DNA from 2 places in the Mesorhizobium sp. RIZ17 genome. Region 2 is predicted to be linked to the other one. Evidence: riboswitches for the same ligand, from Rfam matches in the RefSeq annotation. Region 2 holds a riboswitch; the other holds the start of a gene.
The links. Region 2 has a riboswitch for S-adenosylmethionine ahead of WDX12_RS13445 (O-succinylhomoserine sulfhydrylase). Riboswitches for the same ligand answer to the same signal wherever they lie in the genome.
Positions count from the first base shown of each region.

Region 1 (6,264 bases), 1.6 Mb from region 2:
GGATAGCGATCGGCAATATAAGGATGCTTGTCGATCAGATTGGCGTAGGCCTCGACATAGCCGTCGCGGCGGCCGGAGATCGAATTCTCCGAATTGTACTTCTTCCAGTCGATGTCCTCGGACAGCAAGGCGCCGCTGCGCTGGGCAAAGCGCAGCAGCAATTCGCGATCCTGCATGCGCGTCACGTCGCTGTCGTAGCCGCCGATCGCCAGCAGCGACTCGTGCCTTGCCGTGATCGCCGAGCCGGCAATGAAGATGGTCTGCGCGACCAGGGCGCGCTGCAGCGTGCTCTTGTCGAGAAAGGCATCGCGATTGATGCATTTGGTGCTGCGGCCGCCCTTCAGCGACAGGAAGGAACTGATCAACACCTCGAGCGAAGGGTTTTCGTGGAAGCGCGTCAGCGTCCGCTCCAGCCGGTCCGGCAGATAGACATCGTCCGAATCGAGGAACGTCACGACCGGCGCCCGCGCGCGCTCTATGCCCGCATTGCGCGCCGCATTGGCGCCGCGCCATTTGGCGCCGACATAGATCAGCCTCGGGTCGCGGATTTCGGCTAGCGCGGCGGCCGTCCCGTCGGTCGAACCGTCATCGACCACGATGTGCTCGAAGCGGGTAAGTGTCTGCGCCAGAACGCTTTCCACCGCGCGCACGACCTGGCTGCGCCGGTTGTGGGTCGGCGTGATCACTGAGATCAGCGGAACGTCCTGGTTCGACATCGGGCTGCCGCTACCGGTCGGATCTGGCATCTGTCGGAAAGTCGACGGCTATCTTGGTGTCCACCTCTGATTTGCGGTCGACGCTACAAAAAAGCCACCCTTGTGTCACGCCGCGCTCGCCAAGAAATGCCGAAATCAGCGGGTTTTCCGTAACCTTGCGGTCTGATGGCAACACTATCGGCGTTTCGCCTGGCGTAACTGCCCGCTGGGCGAGGTCAGAGGCCGGCTTTGTCTCGATGACGTCCAAGGTAATCGACCAGACTACCTGGCTTTTGCATGGTGACCCCACGAGGCCGGCCGATCGGCTTCGATCCCATGAAGGAGCAGGATCATGACCGCTTACGCCGTTGCCCATATGCGCCAAGTCACGCCGGGTCCCTGGATGATCGAATATCTGGAGAAGATCGACGCCACGCTGGCGCCGTTCGGTGGGCGCTTTGTCGTCCATGGCGGCGACGTCAAGGTCGTCGAAAACAGCTGGCCCAGGCACCTGATCGTCATCGAATTCGCCGACAGGCGGCATGTGAGGGACTGGTACCGGTCGCCGGCTTATCAGGCGATCCTCCCGCTGCGCACCGAGAATTCTGAATCCGACGTGATCTTCGTTGACGGCGTCGAGCATCCGCACAAGGCTACGGATGTGCTTGGAATTGGCTAACTGTGCACGACATAGTCGGGCACGATTTCAACCTTGTCGCGAACGAGCCCTGCCGCCAGGCTGAAATGGCCGAGAAACGCGAATGTGTAGAACGTCAGGCCGACGATCGCCGCGAAGGGAATTTGCCAGACCGGCATGCCGGTCTGCGGCGCGTGATTCACCACGCGCCGCAGCGTGCGCCACGACATTGTCCCCCAGCGCGTGAATGATTTGACGATGCGCCGGGCGCGGCTGGGGGAGTGGAGCTCGACGAATTTTCGATCGGCATCCCTGCCGGTCACCAGCGCGCGCCAAAAGAAGAACCGCCAGCCGCGCGGGGAATAGTGGTGGACGCGCGCGTCCACGTTGACGATTTTGTGGCCTTCACCCCAAAGCTGATGCATCAGGAGCGTGCAGGAGACCTTGAAGCCGTTGTGTGCTGGAAACGGGTGGCTGGATATCCAGTCGCGCCGGAAAGCGATGTTGTTGGCATTGATAGCACGCTTCGAGGCAAATCTCTTGTCTCCCTCAGCCATCGGGAAGAACCAGATCAACGCGAAGGTCCGCGAGAAGAAGTCATCATGGGAAAGATAGGTGTGCCCATTGACGCAGATGGTTTCAGGGTCGTCGAAGGGCTTCAGCAGGGTTGAGAGCCAGCTTCGTTCCGGAACTGTGTCGGAATCGAGAAAAACAAGGACGCTTCCTTCGCTCCAAGGAATGCCGTTGTTCTTGAGGTCGTAGTATCTGCCGCCGGGACAGGCAGCGAAGGCCAGGTCGGCAACCTGCGCCAATTGGGGCGCTTCGGCTCCGACGCGGCTTCGCAATGAGACGGCGTCAGTTTCGAGGCCGCCATGCGAGATAATGACCTTCGGCCTCGCAAATCCGGTAGCGGAAACCTGGGCGATCTCGCGCGCCAAGGCTTTGAGCCCAAGCCCAATCTCATCCCAATCGATGGATTTGGCATTCTCCATCTCCATGACGACAGAATAGGCAGGATGTTCAGCCATCGCGACACAGCCAATTAATCAAAAGTAGTGGCTATAGCCCTGACAGCATGCTGTCAAATCATCGAGATGCAATTGTGCACTGGGAATTTGTTAGATGGGCTATTTTATCATTCGGTATCGGAAGCTGGACGGGTCGGCATATTCGGACAGGAAACGCTTTCGCCATTCTTCATTGATTGCATCTCGCTGGATTTCGAGACCTGACCGGAGGTTGGTCTCCCAGTTGGGCTCCACATTCACGAGCTGCGCGAGTTTGGTCAGGCTCCCTGCCGGATCGCGCTGAAGCTGCTCGTAAGTCAGGGGGAGGAAGGACAGGCCGTTCTTCGCGAACCAACCGTCCCATGTCACGTTCTCCATCAAAATCTTTTCCAGGGACTCTGCGATTGCATGGCCGTCATAGCGTGGCGGTACATGGCTGATCTCGCTGGATCGGAATTCGCGGGTTTGACGCGCACGTGCCCATGAGATCGCCTGACCGAGCAGATCGTCACGGGTTAAGCGTACATAGCTCAAATTCGGAAGGCTGGCCGGCAGCTTCACCTTCTTGGCCAGTTGTGTGAACTGGCTCGCAAAGAGCTTGATTGCGTAGACACCGGTAGAGGACCGTCCCTCGGTCAGCGCACGCAGAAGCTGTGCGCGGGGATCTCGCGGGTAACCCGGCAACTCCAGCAGACGTCGCCCGCCAAACCATTCCAGCGGATGGCCCAGCCCGGCGGAAGCCATCAATCCCGCGAGATGATTGCTGCCGCTCCGCGGTGATGTGCAGACGAGAATTCCCGCCCGTACTTCGGACAGAATGTTCGGCGGGATTTCCACCACTGCTGGGGGCCGGCGAAAGAGACGCATTCCGTCATCGCCTCAGCAGAAACACCGCCTGCTGGCCGAAGAAGTTCCAGAACCACCAGGGCATCGACAGGCCGATCTTCTGGCCGTTGGCGTCGAGCGCGGTCGCCTTCTCGACGGTCGCGCCGAGCTCCTCGCACAGGTTGACGAAGTCGCGGATGGTGCAGAAGTGGATGTTGGGCGTGTCGTACCAGGAGTAGGGCAGATCCTTGGTGACCGGCATCCTGCCCTTGACCAGCAGCGAAAAGCGCACGCGCCAGTGGCCGAAATTGGGGAAGGAGACGATGGCGCGGTTGCCGATCCGAAGCAGTTCGTCGAGCACGACCTTCGGGTTGCGCGTCGCCTGCAACGTCTGCGACAGCACGACGAAGTCGAAGCCCTTGTCGGCGTAGAATTTCAGATCCGTGTCGGCGTCGCCCTGGATGACCGATAGCCCGCGCGCCACGCATTCGTTGACGCCGCGCTGCGACAATTCCAGCCCGCGGCCGTCGACCTGCTTGGTCTCCTGCAACAATTCCAGAAGCAGGCCGTCGCCCGAGCCGACATCGAGGACGCGCGAACTGGGCGGGATGAGATCGGCGACGACGTCGAGGTCGACGCGCTGGGCGCGATTGACGGTCATGGCTTCGCCTTCTGCAAGGCGCATGATCCCGGCCCGAAAAGTCTGCAACTTTTTGCGTTCGCTGGCCTTCGGTTCGGGGTCATAGGTTGAGGCCCCTGGCGCGGGCGGCCGACGCGATGAAGCCGTTGATGGCCGCGAACAGCTCCGGCTCGTCGAGCAGGAAGGCGTCGTGGCCGCGATCGGTCTCGATCTCGACGAAAGAGACGGAAGCGCCCGCCGCGTTCAAGGCATGCACGATCGACCGGCTCTCCTCGGTCGGGAACAGCCAGTCGCTGGTGAAGGAGACCAGGCAAAAGCGCGTCTTCGTGCCGGCGAAGGCGTCGGCGAGACGCCCGCCGTGATCTGCGGCAAGGTCGAAATAGTCCATCGCGCGGGTCAGATAGAGGTAGGAGTTGGCGTCGAAGCGGTCGACGAAGGTCATGCCCTGGTGGCGCAGATAGCTTTCGATCTGGAAATCGGCGTCGAAGCCGAAGGTGAGCGCCTCGCGGTCCTGCAGGTTGCGGCCGAACTTGCGGTGGAGCGCGGCTTCCGAAAGGTAGGTGATGTGAGCGGCCATGCGCGCGACGGCGAGGCCCTTTTCCGGCCGCTTGCCGAAATCGAGATATTTGCCGCCATGCCACTCCGGATCGGCCATGACGGCCTGTCGGCCGACCTCGTGGAAGGCGATGTTCTGCGAGGAATGGCGGGCGCCGGTGGCGATCGGCAGGGCGCAGAACACGCGCTCGGAATGGCTCGCCGCCCATTCCAGAACCTGCATGCCGCCCATAGAGCCGCCAAGCACGCAAAACAGCTCTTCGATGCCGAAATGATCGACCAGCATCGCCTGCGCGCGCACCATGTCGCGGATGGTGATGATCGGCAGGTCGAGCCCGTAGGGCTTGCCGGTGGAAGGGTTGGTCGAGGCCGGGCCGGTCGAGCCGAGGCAACCGCCGACGACGTTGGAGCAGATGACGAAGAAACGGTTGGTGTCGATGATCTTGCCGGGGCCGATCAGCACCTCCCACCAGCCGGGCTTGCCGGTCACCGGGTTGGTGTTGGCGACGTGCTGGTCGCCGGTCAGCGCGTGGCAGACGAGGATGGCGTTGGAGCGCGCGTCGTTGAGCGTGCCGTAGGTCTGATAGGCGATCTGGAAAGGCGAAAGGATAGTGCCGGCGTCGAGCTTCAGCGGCTTGTCGGGGCCGAACTGCAGCACCGGGCTCGACGGATGGTCGACCTCGTCCTTGGTTCTTGCAGCGCGCTGAGCGGCCATGTCCGTCCTCATCCTGTCCCGATCGGTCTCGTCCCGATGCGGTGTCCGGCCGGCAGCGGACAATAAAAAACCGGCATTGCCGTCGCAAAGCCGGTTACAGGTTGCAAACGGCCCTTTAGCGAGTTGTTTAACGTGGCTGCAAGCCGACCGGCCAAATCACCACGGAAGTCTGGCAGCTCTTCTAGGACCAGCGCCGCGCTTCGTCAACGGGTAGCCGCTTCGCGGCGCCAAGCCCTAGCACTCGACATTCCAGCCCGTGGCCTGTATTTCCGCTGCGGCCTTGAAGAGGCCCTCTCGACGGATTTGTGACATGAAGCAGGATCAGCCCCGTCCGACGCCCCGCGCGGGCATCATGGACATCGAGGCCTATGTGCCGGGAAAAAGCACCGCGCCCGCCGGCGTGACAAAAGTCTACAAGCTGTCGTCGAACGAAAATCCGCTCGGGCCTTCGCCGAAGGCGATCGAAGCCGCGCGCGAAGTTGCGGCGAAGCTCGACGTCTATCCCGACGGCACGGCGCGGCGGCTGCGCGAGGCGATCGCCGAAGTGCATGGCCTCAATCCGGCAAACATCATCTGCTCCAACGGCTCCGACGAGATCCTCGGGCTCCTGGCGCAGACCTATCTGGCGCCGGGCGACGAGGCCGTGTTCACCGAGCACGCCTTCATGGTCTACAAGATCTACATCCAGGCGGCGGGCGCCAAGCCGGTGGCGGTCAAGGAAACCGACGAGCGCGCCGACATCGACGCGATCCTGGCCGCGGTGACGCCGGCGACGCGGATCGTGTTCCTCGCCAATCCCAACAATCCAACCGGCACCTATGTGCCGTTCCAGGAAGTGCGCCGGCTGCACGCGGCCTTGCCGAAGAACGTGCTCCTGGTGCTCGATGCGGCTTATGCCGAATATGTGCGGCGCAACGACTATGAAGCCGGCATCGAGCTGACGGGCAGCTCCGAAAACGTGGTGATGACCCGCACTTTCTCAAAACTCGGCCTCGGCGGCGCGCGCATCGGCTGGATGTATGGGCCGGCGCATATCGTCGATGCGATCAACCGCGTGCGAGGCCCCTTTAACGTCAATGCCACCGCGATCGAGGCCGGCATCGCCGCGATCCGCGACCGCGCCCATATCGAGCGCAGCGTGACGCATAACGAGAAATGGCTGGCCTGGCTCAGCGCGGAGCTGACCGGGC
Region 1 is NZ_CP147861.1:1,117,639-1,123,902, reverse strand. Features, by position in the region: gene WDX12_RS05520 (glycosyltransferase family 2 protein) at 1-746, opposite strand, end outside; gene WDX12_RS05515 (DUF1330 domain-containing protein) at 1,048-1,374, shown strand; gene WDX12_RS05510 (glycosyltransferase) at 1,371-2,324, opposite strand; gene WDX12_RS05505 (Stf0 family sulfotransferase) at 2,460-3,206, opposite strand; gene metW (methionine biosynthesis protein MetW) at 3,211-3,825, opposite strand; gene metX (homoserine O-acetyltransferase MetX) at 3,905-5,074, opposite strand; SAM riboswitch at 5,170-5,247, opposite strand; gene hisC (histidinol-phosphate transaminase) at 5,385-6,264, shown strand, end outside.
Region 1: another riboswitch for S-adenosylmethionine. It lies ahead of metX (homoserine O-acetyltransferase MetX); the one in region 2 lies ahead of WDX12_RS13445 (O-succinylhomoserine sulfhydrylase).

Region 2 (6,264 bases):
AGCCTTTCGAGAAATATGTCGACTGGTCGAAAGCCAATGGCGGCAAGGTCCGGTTTTCCCGGTCCGCCGAGGAGGCCGTCGACCATGCCGACTGCGTCGTCACCGACAGCTGGGTCTCGATGGGCCAGGAGCATCGCGCCCGCGGCCACAACGTCTTCCTGCCCTATCAGGTGAATGCTGCGCTGATGGCGAAGGCCAAGCCCGATGCGTTGTTCATGCATTGCCTGCCGGCGCATCGCGGCGAGGAGGTCACCGACGAGGTGATCGACGGGCCGCATTCGGTGGTCTTCGACGAGGCCGAGAACCGGCTGCACGCCCAGAAGGCGGTGCTGGCTTGGTGCCTGGGCGCTTGAGAAGGGCCGACCTGACCGCTTCCGGCCCGATCGGGGTCAACTTGATCTGGGGATATGTGATGCCTATTTGCGGGCCATCACGTAAATTGAACGCGCTTCGACGCATGCGGCTCATCGGGTTGCATGGCTGCGCCCCGGAGTTTTGTCATGTTGGAAACCCATACCTTGGCTGAGCATAGACCCCAACTCGGTGAATTCGGCTTCGCCGGCGACGATCACGTCGTACCTTACGAGGTCGCGCCGCTCGATGTGCGCGGCCGCACCGTGCAGCTCGGGCCGATGCTCGACGCTATCTTGAGCCGCCACGATTATCCCGAGCCGGTCGCCCGTCTTTTGGCGGAAGCCTGTGTGCTCACCGTGCTGCTCGGCACCTCGCTGAAGTTTGAAGGCAAGTTCATCCTGCAGACCCGTACCGACGGTCCGGTGGACATGCTGGTGGCTGATTTCTCGACCCCGCATGCGCTGCGCGCCTATGCGCGCTTCGACGCCGACCGGCTGCAGGCGCTGATCGCCGCCGGCGAGACCTCGCAGCAGACGCTGCTCGGCAACGGCGTCCTGGCGCTGACCATCGACCAGGGCGCGCATACGCAGCGCTACCAGGGCATCGTCCAGCTCGACGGCACCTCGCTCGAGGATGCCGCGCGCACCTACTTCCGGCAGTCGGAGCAGATCCCGACCGAGATCAAGATGTCGGTCGCCAAGCTGGTCACGCCCGGCCCGGGCGGCGCGCGCGAGCAGTGGCGTGCCGGCGGCATCCTGGCGCAGTTCCTGCCGCAATCGCCGGAGCGCATGCGCGTTCCCGATATTTCCGGCGGCGACGGTGATCCGCGCGACGTCGCGGACCACCCGGCCGACAATTCCTGGCAGGAGTTGCTGGCGCTGCTCGGCACCATCGAGCCGACCGAGCTGATCGACCCGACGGTGGGCGCCGAGCGGCTGCTCTACCGGCTGTTCCACGAACATGGCGTGCGCGTCTTCCGCGGCGTGCCGGTCGCCGACCAATGCTCCTGCTCGCGCGAGAAGATCCACGGCATCCTCGAAGGCTTTTCGGCGCAGGAGATCAAGGACTCGACCGAGGACGGCGGCATCCACGTCGCTTGCGAGTTCTGCTCGACGCAGTACGACTTCGACCCGGCCGAATTCGTGAAGTAAGCCCCTTCCTTCTCCCCGTTTCACGGGGAGAAGGTGCCCGAAGGGCGGATGAGGGGCAGCGCCGTCATTGGTGAAGATGGTCACCGAGGCCGTCGTCTAAAGAAAATCTCGAACCTCGGCGCCGCCCCTCATTGCCCTGCCGGGCATTTCTCCATGTATACGGGGAGAAAGAAGCTAGTTCACCGTGCGCCTCGTCCCCGGCATATCGAGCGAGAAAGCCGGAATGGCGATATCGAACGTCTCGCCGCGGCCGTTGCGCATCGTGTAATGGCCGACCATGATGCCCGACGGCGTCGAGAGCGGGCAGCCCGAGGTATACTGATAGCTGTCGCCGGGATTGAGCTCCGGCTGGTCGCCGACGACGCCGGCGCCGCGCACCTCCTCGACCCGGCCCCGACCGTCGGTGATATGCCAGTAGCGCGACAGAAGCTGCACGAAATCGTCGGAGCGGTTGTCGATCGTCACCTGGTAGCCCCAGACATAGCGGTTCTCGGACGGATCGGATCGGTCCTCCAGGTAGAAGGGCCTGACCAGCACTTCGATGTTGCGCGTCACTGCGCGATACATGGGCCACTCCGGTTGCCGCCGCGGAATATATGTCACGCTCCGCTCTTAGTAGACGTAGCGCCGACCATCCTGCCAGCCTTGTAAGCGCAGGTGCCGAAAAACAATGTCATTTAAGTGACATACGACAATGTTGGTGTGCACAAACCGCGCCGGGCGACTCGGGCGCTCTGTCGACTGATGAAACGGCCGCATGCGGCCTTTCGGGAGTGACCAGATCTCGATGGAACTGACTATCGCAGCCGGCCTGGCTTCGTCAGCCCTTCTCCTTTCCAATCTCGCCAGCATCGTGCTCGCCTCCTCGCGGCTCGAACGGCGGCGTGTCATAGCGCCGCCCGCCGGCGCGCAGCCGGTCTCGATCATCGTGCCGGCGCGCGGCGTCGAGCCGTTCACGCAGGAGACCTTGCAGCGCGCCTTCTCGCTCGACTGGCCGCGCTATGAGCTGATCTTCTGCGTCGCGCATGCCGAAGACCCGGTGGTCAGGCTGATCGATGCGGCGATGGCGCGCTACCCGGAGGTTCCGGCGCGGCTGCTGATCGGCGACGACCGCATCAGCGCCAATCCCAAGCTCAACAACTGCGTCAAGGGCTGGCAGGCGGCCAGGCACGATTGGGTCATCCTTGCCGATTCCAACGTGCTGATGCCGAGGGACTACGTCCAGCAGCTGATGGCGGCATGGCGCGCGGACACCGGCCTCGTCTGCTCGACGCCGATCGGCTCGCGGCCGGACGGGTTTTGGGCCGAGGTCGAATGCGCCTTCCTCAACACGCTGCAAGCGCGCTGGCAGTATGCCGGCCAGGCGCTCGGCCTCGGCTTCGCCCAGGGCAAGAGCATGCTGTGGAACAAGCCGATGCTGGACGCCAATGGCGGTATCCAGGCTTTGGCCGCCGAGATCGCCGAGGATGCGGCAGCCACCAAGCTGGTCAACAGCCTGGGGCTCAACGTCAATCTCGTCGCTTCGCCTTTCGAGCAGCCGCTCGGCCAGCGCCGGTTCGCCGAGATCTGGTCGCGCCAGACGCGGTGGGCGCGGCTGCGCCGGGTCACGTTCCTGCTGTTCTTCGCGCCCGAGATTCTCACCGGCGCCGCGATGGCGCTGCTGCTGGCGCTGATTGCCGCTGCAAGCGCCGGCGTCAGCCTGCCCTCAACGGCCTTGTGCGTGGTGGCGATCGCCTACCTGCCGGAATGCCTGCTGGCCTCGGCCAAGGGTTGGTACCTGTCGCCGCGCACCGTCACCGCGATGATCGTGCGCGACGCGATGCTGCCCGCCATCTGGGCGCGCGCCTGGTTCGGCGGCGCCGTCGAATGGCGCGGCAACGCCATGACCATCCGCACCAAGGCGGCGACCGAACTGGAAGAGCTCGCCTGAGCCGATTGCGGCTTAGGCGCGCTTAAGCTAGCGCCAGGTGGGCTGTTACTTCGCCGCCTTCAGCGCCTGCTCGATGTCCTCCAGCAGATCGTCGGTGTCCTCCAGGCCAACCGAAAGCCTGAGCGTGCCTGGCCCGATGCCAAGCTCTGCCCGCGCCTCGTCGCTCAGGTTCTTGTGCGTGGTCGTCGCCGGGTGGGTGATCAGGCTCTTGGCGTCGCCGAGATTATTCGAGATCAGCACGATATCGAGCGCGTTCTGGAAGGCGAAGGCCGCCTGCTTGCCGCCCTTGACGTCGAGGCAGATCAATGTCGAGCCGCCCGACATCTGCTTCCTGACGATGTCGGCCTGCGGATGGTCGGCCCGGCCCGGATAGATGACGCGGGCTATCTCCGATCGGCCGGCGAGGAAATCGGCGATCTTGCCGGCGCTCTCGGTCTGCTGGCGCACGCGCAGCGGCAGCGTCTCCAGCCCTTTCAACAGCGTCCAGGCGTTGAAAGGCGACAGGCTCGGGCCGGTGTGGCGGAAATAGTCGTGCAGGTTCTCGTCGATCCACTTCTTGTCCGACAGGATGACGCCGCCGAGGCAGCGGCCCTGGCCGTCTATGTGCTTGGTCGCCGAATAGACGACGATATGGGCGCCGAGCTGCAACGGCTTTTGCTGCAGCGGCGTGGCAAAGACATTGTCGACGATCAGCCTGGCGCCGATCGAATTGGCGAGCTTGGCGACCGCGGCGATGTCGACCACTTCCAGCGTCGGATTGGTCGGGCTCTCGAGGAAGAACAGCTTGGTATTCGGCCTTACCGCCTTTTCCCAATTGGCGATGTCGGTGCCGTCGACCAGCGTTGCCTGGATGCCGTAGCGCGGCGCCAGCGTCTCGACCACCCAGCGACAGGAACCGAACAGCGCGCGCGCCGCGACGATATGGTCGCCGGCCTTGGCGCTGCAAAGCAGCGCCGCCGTTACCGCCGCCATGCCGGAGGCCGTGGCGCGGGCATCCTCGGCGCCTTCCAACGCGCACATGCGCTTTTCGAACATGTCGACGGTCGGGTTGGCGTAGCGTGAATAGATGAAGCCCGGCTCCTCGCCCTTGAAGCGGGCCTCCGCGGCCTGGGCCGTCTCGTAGACATAGCCCTGCGTGAGATACATCGCCTCGGCGGTCTCGCCGAATTGGGAACGCAATGTCCCGCCATGCACGAGTGCCGTCTGAGGTTTCCAGTTACGCTTCTTGGTGCTCATAGCCCTGCTTCCAGACACAAAAAAACCGGCCGCGAAGTCGCAACCGGTCCATATAGCCTTGCGGCTCGACGGTCCTTTAGCGACTTGTTTAACGTGGCTGCAAGCCGACCGGCCAAATCACCACGGGATAACGACCCTTTAGACCCGCGCCGCGCTTGCGTCAATTGCCGGCTTCATTAAGAGGTTTGTACCAGCCGGGCGGCAAGAGCCTGCTCAGGTCCTCGCCCGGCCTTGTGAACGGAGCCAGCCTTTGCGGCAGACAGGCATTCTTCCGGATCAGGACATCGCGGCGCTGTTCGACGCCAAGGCGCTGAAGTCGCCGCGCGCGCTGGATGCCGATCAGATCCAGCCGGCCAGCCTCGATCTCAGGCTCGGCGACAAGGCCTATCGCGTGCGCGCCTCCTTCCTGCCGGGACCCGATCATCTGGTCGCCGACAAGCTCGAACGGCTGAAGCTGCACGAGATCGACCTCACCGGGGGCGCGGTGCTGGAGACGGGCTGCGTCTACATCGTGCCGCTGATCGAAAGCCTGGCCTTGCCCTCGAATGTGTCCGCTTCCGCCAATCCGAAGAGCTCGACCGGGCGCCTCGACATCTTCACCCGGGTGATGACCGATCGCGGCCACGAGTTCGACAAGATCGCCGCCGGCTATCACGGCCCGCTCTATCTCGAAGTCAGTCCGCGCACCTTCCCGATCGTCGTGCGGGCCGGCTCGCGGCTGTCGCAGATCCGCTTCCGCACCGGCAACGCGGTGCTCTCGGAGAACGAGCTGCGCGACCTTCACCGCGCCGAGATGCTGGTCGCCACCGAGCCGCCCAATATTTCGGGCGGCGGCATTGCGCTTTCCATCGACCTCGACGGCGACAAGGACGGCCTCGTCGGCTACCGCGGCAAGCATCACACCGCGCTTGTCGATGTCGACAAGCGCGCCGCGCAGGATGTCGTCGATTTCTGGGAGCCGATCTACAAGAGCGGCGCTGGCGAACTGGTGCTCGATCCGGACGAATTCTACATCCTGGTCTCGCGCGAAGCCGTGCACGTGCCGCCGCTCTACGCCGCCGAGATGACGCCCTTCGATCCGCTGGTCGGCGAGTTCCGCGTCCACTATGCCGGCTTCTTCGATCCGGGCTTCGGCCACTCCGCCGCCGGCGGCAGCGGCAGCCGCGCCGTGCTCGAAGTGCGCAGCCACGAGGTGCCTTTTATCCTCGACCACGGCCAGATCGTCGGCCGTCTCGTCTACGAGCATATGCTGAAGCGGCCGCAGGCGCTTTACGGCACCGATCTCGGCTCGAACTATCAGGCGCAGGGCCTGAAGCTCTCCAAGCATTTCAAAGCAGCCCGCTGAAGCTGCCGATCTCCCCCACAAGGGGGGAGATCACCCAATCATAACGCCTTCACCGCCACCTTCACCGGCTTTTCAATCTCCAGCGGATTGCGCAGCGGCAGGCCGAAATCCGGCGCCTCGATCTCGAACGTATCGCCGGCCTCCGTCTGGACGCCGTCGGCGAAGGAGAGCGTCGCGGTGCCGAACATATGCACATGCACGTCGCCCGGCTGGCGGAAGGCCGAATATTTGAAATGGTGGTGCTCGAG
Region 2 is NZ_CP147861.1:2,755,555-2,761,818, forward strand. Features, by position in the region: gene argF (ornithine carbamoyltransferase) at 1-353, shown strand, start outside; gene WDX12_RS13430 (Hsp33 family molecular chaperone) at 477-1,505, shown strand; gene apaG (Co2+/Mg2+ efflux protein ApaG) at 1,680-2,072, opposite strand; gene WDX12_RS13440 (ceramide glucosyltransferase) at 2,293-3,435, shown strand; gene WDX12_RS13445 (O-succinylhomoserine sulfhydrylase) at 3,481-4,671, opposite strand; SAM riboswitch at 4,728-4,805, opposite strand; gene WDX12_RS13450 (2'-deoxycytidine 5'-triphosphate deaminase) at 4,922-6,016, shown strand; gene araD1 (AraD1 family protein) at 6,055-6,264, opposite strand, start outside.